DNA from 2 places in the Rhodococcus sp. IEGM 1330 genome. Region 2 is predicted to be linked to the other one. Evidence: riboswitches for the same ligand, from Rfam matches in the RefSeq annotation. Region 2 holds a riboswitch; the other holds the start of a gene.

Region 1 (5,337 bases), on a different contig from region 2:
GATCCAGACGATGCCCTCGGGATCGAGTCCGTTGACCGGCTCGTCGAACAGCAACACCTTGGGGTCACCGAGCAACGCGCCGGCGAGTCCGAGCCGCTGCGACATACCGAGCGAGAAGCCACCGGCATTCTTCTTCGCGACCTCGGACAGGCCCACCAGACGCAGAACCTCGTCGACTCGCGACTTCGGAATGCCGTTGGAGGCCGCCATCCACTCGAGATGTGCACGCGCCGAACGGTTCGGATGTACCCACTTGGCGTCGAGCAGAGCGCCGACGGTACGCAGTGGTTGCTTCAGATGGCTGTAGCTCTTGCCCTCGATGGTCGCCGTTCCCGAGGTGGGGCGGTCGAGACCGAGGATCATCCGCATCGTGGTCGACTTGCCTGCGCCGTTGGGGCCCAGGAAGCCGGTCACGATGCCGGGTTTGATGGTGAAGGTGAGGTTGTCGACCGCCGTCACCGCGCCGTATTGCTTGGTCAGTCCTGTCACTTCGATCATGGGTACAACTGTCCCCCACAGTCAGCGTCCGCACATCGACCCACAGTCGCCGATCGCGTCATCCTTTCGGATGACACACACCCTGAGACAGTCGGTCACATCGGCGAGCTCGCCTGCGCCCAGAATCGTTTCGGGATGCGGCCGGCATGTCGGGCCTGGTAGCCCGCGGCCACCGCGTTCCGCATCGCCGACGCCATCAGCGCCGGATCTTTCGCCCGGGTCACCGCGGTCGCGAGCAGCACCGCGTCGCAGCCGAGTTCCATCGCGAGGGTGGCGTCGCTGGCCGTGCCGATGCCCGCGTCGAGGATCACCGGAACCGATGCGGCGTCGACGATCATCTCGATGTTGTGGGGGTTGGAGATGCCGAGGCCGGTGCCGATGGGCGAGCCGAGCGGCATGACGGCCACGCAGCCGATGTCCTCGAGTCGCTTGGCCAGTACCGGGTCGTCGGTGGTGTAGGGCAGCACCTGGAAGCCGTCGTCCACGAGTTGTTCTGCGGCCTTGACCAATTCGATGGCGTCGGGCAACAGGGTTCGCTCGTCGGCGATCACTTCGAGTTTCACCCAGTCGGTCTCGAGCGCCTCACGGCCCAGTTGGGCGGTGAGCACTGCCTCGGCCGCACCGCGGCAGCCTGCGGTGTTCGGCAACGGGGCGATGTTCAACCGGCGCAGCAGATCCAGCACTCCCGTCCCACCCGCGGCGTCGACGCGGCGCATCGCGACGGTGGTCAATTCGGTTCCCGACGCGACGAGGGCGTCCTCGAGTACCGCGAGATTGGCCGCTCCCCCGGTGCCGGTGATGAGCCGGGAGGTGAAGGTGCGATCGGCGATGACCAGTTGCTCAGCCACCCTGAACCGCCGTGAGAACATCGATGGTCCAACCCTTTTCGACGCTGGTGGTGTCCCAGCGACTCTTGGGCACCACCGCTCCGTCGACGGCGACGGCGATGCCCTTCTCGGGCAGCCCCAGGAATTCGAGCAGCCGACGCATGGTCATGTCCTCGGTGAGCAGGTGATCCTCGCCGTTGACGGTGATACCGATCGCGACCTGTGTCATAGTGTCCTTTCGATTCGAGAAGAGTCGATCTGTGGGAAGCGTTCGGGTGTGGCTGCTTTCGCCTCGGGCAGCGTCTCGCCGGAGATCAGCGCGGCGACGGCGTCGGCGGTGATGGGCGCGAGCAGGATGCCGTTGCGGCCGTGGCCGGTCGCGACGACGACGTTCTCGGTCAGCCTGCCGATCAGCGGCAGTCCGTCGGGGCTCATCGGCCGTAGACCGGCAGCAGTTTCGTACAGTTCGTATTCGCCGATGCTCGGCATGAGTCGTTCGGCGTCGGCGATGAGGTCTCGTACCCCGGCAACGGTGACCTGGGTGTCCTGACCGGATTCGTATTGGGTTGCGCCGACGACCAATCCGTCGCCGCGCGGTACCAGGTAGATCGCGCGACCGTGCACGGTTCCGCGGACGGTGCGCGATGGTGGCGGTGCGGCGCTCGGCCGTCTCCGCAGTCGCAGGATCTCGCCTTTGACCGGCCGGACCGGCAGCGCGGGCCACAGTGCCGCCGACTGCGCCCCGGCGGCCAGAACCACCTGGTCGGCGTCGGGCATGATCTCCACCGGGGTGGTCACGAATTCCACGCCCGCATCCAGGCATCCCTGCTCGAGTGCGGCGATCAGCACCCGATTGTCGACCGACAGTTCGGTCGGAGCCAGCAGGCCCAGTCGAATGTTCTGTGCCAGAGCAGGTTCGAGCTCACGTAGCTGCGCCCGTCCCAGAATCTCGAGTTCGTGCCCCTGTTCGCCCACCCACTCGGCGATGGTTCGTAGATCGGCGGCGTCGGCGGAGTCGAGGGCAACCGTCACCGATCCGCTCGCGGAGAACACCGAGGGGCCGGGGAGGCGTCGGGCGAATTCCGGCCACCGCGCCAACGAGGCAGCGCCCAGGTGCAGCAGTTCGTGTTCGCCGGGCCAGCCCTCGGACAACGGTGCCAGCATTCCGCCTGCGACCCAGGATGCGCCCTTGCCCACAGCCGGATCGTGAACCGAAACTCGGTGGGCGTCCTGGGCCAGGCGCAGCGCCGTCGACAACCCGATGACGCCTCCGCCGATCACAACGATGTGCACGCGATGTCTTCCTCACTCCCTGCGCCCGCATGATCGGGTTCAGGTATTGACGGTAAGGGCGGCGAACCCACTCTCAGCCCCACGATCCTCGGGACTCCCGCGATATCTCGGCCACTCCGTTTTCGGTGGCGGCCACCATGAGAATACAGTTCGTTTCGTGCATCCATCTCAGACCGCCCGCAACCAGACTCCCCGTGAGCGTCTTGCGTCCGCACGCCTGTACCTGTGTACCGATGCCAGGCGCGACAAGGGCGACCTTGCGCAGTTCGCCGAGGCCGCGTTGTCCGGTGGCGTCGACATCATTCAGCTGCGCGACAAGAATTCCGCCGGCGAGCGCGAGTTCGGTCCCCTCGAAGCCAAGGACGAGCTCGCTGCGCTGGCGATTCTGCTCGCTGCGACCAAGCGGCACGGCGCGCTGCTTGCGGTCAACGATCGCGCGGATCTGGCGTTGGCCTCGGGTGCCGACGTGCTGCATCTGGGTCAGGGCGATCTGCCGGTGCACTACGCGCGGCAGATTCTGGGGCCGGACGTGGTGATCGGGCGCTCGACGCAGAACCGCGCTCAGTCCTCGCTCGCCGCGATCGAGGACGGCGTCGACTATTTCGCCGTCGGGCCGGTGTGGCCGACGCCCACCAAGCCCAATCGCAAGGCCGCGGGACTCGAGGCTCTGCGGGCGACGGCGGACGCACTCCCGGAGCGGCCGTGGTTCGCCATCGGCGGCGTCGACGCGACCAATGTCGATCAGGTTCGGGCGGCCGGTGCCGACCGCATCGTGGTGGTCCGCGCGATCACCGAAGCCCGGGACCCGCAGGCGGCCGCTCGTTCGTTGGTGCAGGCGCTCCAGGCCTAGAGCCCTGGAGCCACGCGAGAACCGTGGACGGCGTCAGGACCTGCACCGATTCCGGCAGGCGGTCGCGTAGTCCGCGGTCGGCGGTCACCAGCGCCGTCAGATCTCCATCGAGGTTGGCCTGGTCGGCGAGGGTGTCATCGCCACTGCCGTCGGCGAGAATCGTCCGGGTGCGCGGGTCGTCCACCACGGCGTCGCGGGCCTGGCCTTCGAGCACGGCTTCGATGCGGGTGAGCCAGCCGTACTGACCACTGGGCAGTTCGACGGTCCGCGGCAGCGTCTCGGCGAGCGAGGTCAGCAGTGCGCCGGTGGATCCGGCGCGGTCCTTCCACCATCCGTTCGGTCGCGAGCCCAGCACGTTCGCGGTGTCGAGCAGCACCCGGAGCGGCACGGTGCGCAGGGACGGCCAGCTGGACGCGAAACCCGGGTGCAGCGGGAGTTCGTCGACGATCGACTCCGGTACCCAGCGCAGCTCGGTGCTCTCCCCGTTGGGCACGGTGGTCAACGGATGATCGGTATCGGCGACGACGGTGGTGTAAGACCAGCCGCTCTCGACGCTCGCGGTGACGCGCTCGCTGCGCACACTGACCTGCTCGGCCGAGATACCGGCTTCTTCCTGGGCCTCGCGCACCGCCGCGTGCGCGGTGCTCTCGTGGGAATCGCGGGCCCCGCCGGGTAGTGCCCAGGTTCCGCCCTGGTGGCTCCACAGTGCGCGGTGCTGCAGCAACACCATCGGCTCCCCGCTGCTGGACGGCCCGCTCGACGGTGCACGCAGCAACAGTCCGGCCGCACCGTGCTTTCCCCAGTGCCGAGTGCCGTTCTCGCCGATCACCCAGCCGTCCCCGTCACCACGCATGCTCACCACCCTAGGTGAATCACCTGCCTGTAGTGGCTGCAGTACCGTCCGCCTACTTATATGCTCGGGTGCGTGATCGCGGCCGGTATTACCCCATCCGCTGCCGTCCCCCCGACAACGGCTACGCACGTCGGTGTCGCTGCAGGCAAGCCACCGGTTCGCTACACGATGCGTTCGACGCCTGCGCGGTTGGTCGCGATGGGAACCGCGCTGGTGGTGCTCGCGTTGACGGTCGGAAATCTTGCGTCCACGGCCGTGACCGATCGGGTCGATACTCTGGGCACCCTGTTGGTGCGCACCGAGCCCTTCGCGAACTCGGCACAGAATCTGTACGGGGCCCTGTCGGTGGCCGATGCGGCTGCAGCCACTGCGTTCATCGCCGGCGGTCTCGAGCCGCCCGAGGTACGCGAGCGCTACTCGCAGGCGCTGGGCGAGGCGTCGTCCGAGCTGATCGCAGCCTCGGCCGGGGTGACCGAGAACGACGCGGCAACCAGCGCGGTGCTCACGCAGATCGCCGCCGGGTTGCCGGTATACAGCGGTCTGGTCGAGACTGCGCGAGCCAACAACCGCAGCGGAAATCCGGTGGGCGCGGCGTATCTCGGCGAGGCGTCGACGATGATGCAGACGAGTTTGCTGCCGCTGGCCGAAAAGTTGTATACCGAGCAGGCCTCGCGGGTATCGGCCGATCAGGAACGGTTCACCAGTCCTCCCCTGTTCGCGATCGGCTCGCTGGTGTTCCTGTTGCTGATGACCGGCCTGGCTCAGTGGTACCTGTCGCGGACTACTCGCCGGACGTTGAACGTCGGATTCCTCACTGCCACAGTCGCTGTCGCCGGGCTACTGGGCTGGATGCTGGTGGTGGGACTGGTGTCCTCGATCGCCACCGATCGCGCGATCGACCGCGGAGTCTCTCCGCTGAAGTCCTACACGACGGGTTTCATTCTGGCGCAACAGGCCAGAGCAGACGAGACCCTGGACCTCGCCCGCCGCGGCGGCGGTCAGGATTACGGAGAATC
Region 2 (5,337 bases):
GGGGACGGCAGCACCTGCGGCCGGATGCCGCTGATCTCGACGTAGACCTGCCAGGCGGCGATGAGTAGAACCACGACGGTCAGCGCGGGCCACGACCGACGCAGCGAGGCTCGGATACCGCTGAACGAGTAGGAACCTCGGTCAGCGGCTGCCGACTCATCGATCGCCGAGGTAGTCATTGGTGAAGTAGGTCGACCAGTCCGGCTCCGCGGTCAGAGGCGCGCCGTTCTGATCGGCCAGCACACCGCTGTCGTAGAGGAATTTCGAGTACGCGGTCCACTTGTCGAGACTCTGTCGTCCTACCTCGCCAGTGGAGTCCTTCATGTACTTCGCTGCGAGCATCTCCTGGCTCTCGAAGACGAGCGACTCGTCGGTGAAGGTTCCCGGATTGGCGTCGATCAGATCCTGTGCGGCCTTGTCCGGATCGTCGGCGGCGAGTTGGTAGCCGCGCTGAAGTGCCTGGACGAACTTCTCGGCCTGGTCCGGATGGGCTGCGAGCCAGGGCTCGTTGCCACTGATCGTGATGGCGTAGGCGTCGGGAAATCCATAGTCGGTGTAGTCGAAGTATTTCATCGGCGTTCCGCTGTGCTCGGCCTCGATGCCTTCCCACGCGAAGTAGGAGACGGTGAAGTCAGCGGTACCGGAGTAGACCGCCTCGTACGCCGAGGTGCCCAGTACCACCGTTTCGTATTCGCCTGTGCCGCCGTCGTTCTGGATGACCTTCTCGAGTCCGGCCTGCTCGCCGGACTCGCCGAAGCCGGCATAGACCTTCCCGTCGAGTGCCTTCGGACTCGGGATATCGTCTCGATCGGCGCGCACTCCGATGCCCGTCGCCCAGTGTTGCAGCGGCGCGAGAACCGACACCGTCTGTGCGCCGGCCGAGGTGGCGAAGACTCCCGAACTCTGTGTGCTGATACCGAACTCCGCGTTTCCGGCATCGACGAGAGTGTCCGCCGCGGTGTTGTTGTACGGCAGAATCTTCACGTCCAGGCCGGCCTCGGCGAAATAGCCTTCCTGCAGGGCCACATAGAGGCCGGTGTGGTTGGTGTTCGGCGTCCAGTCCAACGCGAACCGAATGGTGTCGGAATCCGTCGACTCCGAGCAGCCCGCCAGTCCGGTCGTGGCAACGACGGCGGCCGCCAACGCGGCGAGGATTCGAGTGGTTCTCATGCGTACACCGCACTCTCGGCCAGGGGCCATGGGGTGGGATGTAAAGCGCTGTCCCAGAACATCAATTCGTACCTCGATGCCACGACGAAGGCGTCGATCATCTGCTCGCGCTGTATCGGAGTCGCGGCAGCCGCGGCGTCGTCCACGAATGTCCTGGCGGCGTCGACGATGGCATGGAATTCGGGTGCGTCGTACGCGGCTACCCACTGCGCGTACGGGTGATCGGGATCGCGATCGAGAACCGCCTTCGCGGCACCGGCGAGTGAGCGGCCGACGTCGGCGTAGATCCAGAAGCACGGCAGAACAGCTGCTGCTGCAACAGGATACGGTTCGGTTGCCGCCGTCGCGGTCAGGTAGGACGTGTAACCGAGGCATGCCGGTGAAGGTTCGGGCGTCCGGGTCGACGGGGGCAGCGCTCCACCGGTCAGCATCGCTTCGTGCGATGCGGCTTCGTCCATCGCGCTCGCGGCGGCGCTTGCCCAGAATGCTCCGGCGACCGGGTTCGGTGCGTGTGCTGCCAGCAGTGACAGCGACTTCACGTACCCACCGAGATAGAGCGAGTCCTGTTCGAGGTATCGACGGAACGCATCGAGCGGAAGCGTCCCGGCCCCGAGGAGTCGAAGAAATTCGAGGTCGTCGATCGCGCGTCGAATGTCCTCGGAGGCATTCCACAGTCGATCGGTGAAGCGGACCGGGTCCGCAGATACAACAGGCGTCATCGCCTTGACATCCCTTCGTCAGCATTACCTGCATCAGGTTCGGCGGGTTTGATCTCAGCATCCGCATCGGCGGACACACCCCGTGTCAGAACGAAAGCGACAGTAACACCGGTCACTCGGTGTCGATGCCGCCGCCCCTGTATCTGCGGTTCGGCCTCAGCCCAGCATGTCCTCGAGTTCCATGCCCTTGGTCTCCCGGATCTTGGCCTTGACGAAGAAGAACGAGAGCGCGGCGAACAAGGCGAATCCTGCGTAGATCACCCACAAGCCCACAGACGACGTCAGTGGCGGGAAGGCAAGCGTGACAGCGAAGTTGGCCATCCAGTTGGCTGCGGTGCCGATACCGAGCGCCATGGCGCGCATGCGGTTGGGGAACATCTCACCGAGCATGACCCACATGATCGGACCCCATGTCGAGGCGAAGAAGATGACGAACAGATTGGCCCCGACCAACGCGATCGCACCCCACGGAGCGGGCAACGTGACGTCGTCGCCGCTACCGGTCGCCTGCGAGAACGCCACGGACGCCATGACGAGCCCGCCGAACATGCCGATCGAGCCCGCCATCAGCAGCTTGCGCCTACCGATTCGGTCGACGAACAGAATCGCCACGAACGTCATGACCACGTTGATCACGGCGGTGATGACAGAGGTGGTGAACGATTGATCCTCGGTGAAGCCGACCGAACGCCATAGCGTCGTCGAGTAGTAGAAGATCGCGTTGATGCCTACCAGCTGCTGCAGCACGGCCATCGTGATGCCCACCCAGACGATGGGTTGCAGGCCGAACTTCGGACCGCGAATGTCGGCGAACGACGAGCGTGACTCCTTGCGCAGCGTCAGCCTGATCTCGTGGACGCGCTCGTCCGGATGCAGTTCACCGGTGATCTCAGCGAGGACTCGGGCCGCTTCTTCGTCGAGATGCTGACCGACGAGGTACCGCGGAGACTCCGGGATCAGTGTTGCCAGCAACCCGTACACGAGAGCGGGAATCACGCCGACGAGGAACATCCATCGCCATGCTTCGATGCCGAACCACAGGTCGTTGGACGCGCCGTCGGCGGCACCGGCGAGGAGGGCGTCCGAAAGCAGAGCAGCGAAAATGCCGATGGTGATGGCCAATTGCTGGAGCGAGGCCAAGGAGCCGCGCCACTTGGCCGGAGCGATCTCGGCGATGTACGCCGGTGCGATCACCGAGGCGATGCCGATTCCGAGTCCGCCGAGCACTCGCCAGAGCATGAGGTCGGGGACGCTGAACGCCAATCCCGAACCGATCGAGGAAATGACGAACAGGGCTGAGCCCAGCAGCATGACTTTCTTGCGTCCCCAACGGTCTGCGAGGCTGCCGGCGAACCAGGCACCCACTGCGCACCCGATGAGGGCGATCGCGACCACGACGCCGGTGGTGAACGAGCCGAGGAGGAAGCGATCTTCGATCGAGTCGACAGCGCCGTTGATGACCGAGCTGTCGAAGCCGAACAGGAATCCGCCCACAGCAGCGGCGACGCTGACGCCGATGACCTTCGCTGTGTGGCGGTCCGAGGTCTGATTCATGAGTGATGCACCTTCCGGCCGCGCGCACGGGCGTCGGCCGCTGGGGAGACCGTACGGCAGGGATTGTCGTACCGTCCCCGGACATTACGCCTGGTAATTTGCCGCGTGAACGAGACCGTCAACGAAGGTCGAAATCCTCGTCCGAGACTGTGAAACTGTGGCCGACCTGATCGGAGCACGTGACCCCGGTCTGCTCGTCGACACTGCACCGAAGGCCGTTGGTGGAGCCACTTCCGGGGACGGTGAGCTCCTCGCCGTACGGCAAGGCCGCTGCGGGTCCGTCGAAACGGTGGAACTTGGGATCGCCGAGGCTCTCGAACTTCGCCGGGGATCCCGCGATCAACTGCACGGCATTGGGTTTGACTGCACTCCGCGATGCACCGATGCCGGCAACTTCCGGTGCCGAATCAGGGAGTGATCCGTGGCATCCGGCGATCGAGGACTCGAGGACGGCGATACCGCACTCGAATTTTCCACTGGGGCTCGAGAAGTAGTACCAACCTGGTGCTTTGCCTGCGTAGTCCTGCGGCTTCGCCTGGGCTGCAGCAGGACTCGTCGATGCCGCCGTGGTGGACGTCGGCGTGGTGGTCGCTGTGGTGGACGGTGATGCCGGCGCAGCGGAGGCGGCAGAGGGAGCCGTGGTGATCGGGGTGGGGCGGTCGGTGATCACGGTCGCCATCGGACCGTCACCTTCGCCGCTCGAACCGCAGGCTCCGAGCAGGAACGCCCCGACGACTGCCACTGCGGCACATCCGATTCTCTTCATCGCCGGTTCCTTCGGTCGCGGGCGTCGACGCTGTGCGTATCGTCGCCGAGGGGGTGATCGATGTTGGTACGTTGGGCAACGACCGAACGGGAGGTTCCATGGACACCGCGTCTGACTCCGCTGCGTCCGATTCCACTGCGTCCTCTACCACCGTGCTCGTGAGCACGCCCTACGGCGACGTTCTGGGCTATCCGGTTGCTGCCGATGCGTCGCCGATCGTGGCCTGGCGGGGTATTCCCTATGCGACGCCTCCGGTGGGGAAGCTCCGGTTCCGTGCGCCGCGTCCGTTGCAGCCTTGGTCGGGAGTGCTCGACGGCCTCGAGTTCGGTGCGATGGCTCCGCAGGGGCGCGACAGCCCGGTGCCGATCGATCCGTCGCTGTCGATTTCCGAGGACTGTCTCACGCTCAATGTCTGGGCTCCCCGACCCGACGCAGAACTGCGGCCGGTGTTGGTCTGGATCCACGGCGGTGCGTACTCGCTCGGATCGTCCGCCCAACGGGTCTACGACGGGAGAAACCTCAGCGAGAACGGCGACGTGGTGGTGGTGACCATCAATTTCCGTCTCGGCCCGTTCGGGTTCCTCGACCTTTCCTCGTTCTCCACCGACGAGCACACGTTCGAGACCAATTTGGGGCTGCGAGATCAGATTGCCGCGCTGCAGTGGGTCCGCGAGTGCATCTCTGCGTTCGGCGGCGATCCTGATCAGGTGACGGTGTTCGGTGAATCCTCCGGGGGAGCGTCGGTCACCACGTTGATGACCTCCCCGAAGGCCGAGGGCCTGTTCCAGCGAGCGATCGTGCAGAGCGCGCCTGCGACCTCGGTGTACGGCCCCGACCGCGGAGCCGCGGTGGCGTCGAGATTCCTGGAGTTGGTGGGTGTCGACCGGGAAGACATCGGTGAACTGTTCGACATGCATTTCACCAGGCTGGTCACCGCCGGTGACACTCTCTGCTACGAGATTCCAACGACAGTTCCTGGGACACTTGGCCTTTCGCCGGTCGTTGATGGAGATATCGTTCCGCGCTATCCCGTGGCGGCCTTCCAGAAGGGGCTCTCGCACAAGATCCCGTTGATCATCGGCACCAACCACGACGAGCCCTCGATTTTCCGATTCATGAAGTCTCCGT

What was found. Region 2 has a riboswitch for thiamine pyrophosphate ahead of R4P57_RS26060 (TenA family protein). Riboswitches for the same ligand answer to the same signal wherever they lie in the genome.
Region 1: it holds a riboswitch for thiamine pyrophosphate, as region 2 does, so the genes downstream of both, thiO (glycine oxidase ThiO) here and R4P57_RS26060 (TenA family protein) in region 2, are expected to answer to the same signal.

The regions. Positions count from the first base shown of each region.
Region 1 is NZ_JAWLSB010000010.1:169,923-175,259, reverse strand. Features, by position in the region: gene R4P57_RS21895 (ABC transporter ATP-binding protein) at 1-498, opposite strand, end outside; gene R4P57_RS21890 (thiazole synthase) at 594-1,367, opposite strand; gene thiS (sulfur carrier protein ThiS) at 1,339-1,554, opposite strand; gene thiO (glycine oxidase ThiO) at 1,551-2,618, opposite strand; TPP riboswitch at 2,618-2,729, opposite strand; gene thiE (thiamine phosphate synthase) at 2,776-3,468, shown strand; gene R4P57_RS21870 (NUDIX hydrolase) at 3,407-4,321, opposite strand; gene R4P57_RS21865 (hypothetical protein) at 4,394-5,337, shown strand, end outside.
Region 2 is NZ_JAWLSB010000016.1:73,742-79,078, reverse strand. Features, by position in the region: gene R4P57_RS26070 (ABC transporter permease) at 1-179, opposite strand, end outside; gene R4P57_RS26065 (ABC transporter substrate-binding protein) at 157-1,170, opposite strand; gene R4P57_RS26060 (TenA family protein) at 1,167-1,889, opposite strand; TPP riboswitch at 1,883-1,982, opposite strand; gene R4P57_RS26055 (sugar porter family MFS transporter) at 2,046-3,443, opposite strand; gene R4P57_RS26050 (hypothetical protein) at 3,562-4,209, opposite strand; gene R4P57_RS26045 (carboxylesterase/lipase family protein) at 4,308-5,337, shown strand, end outside.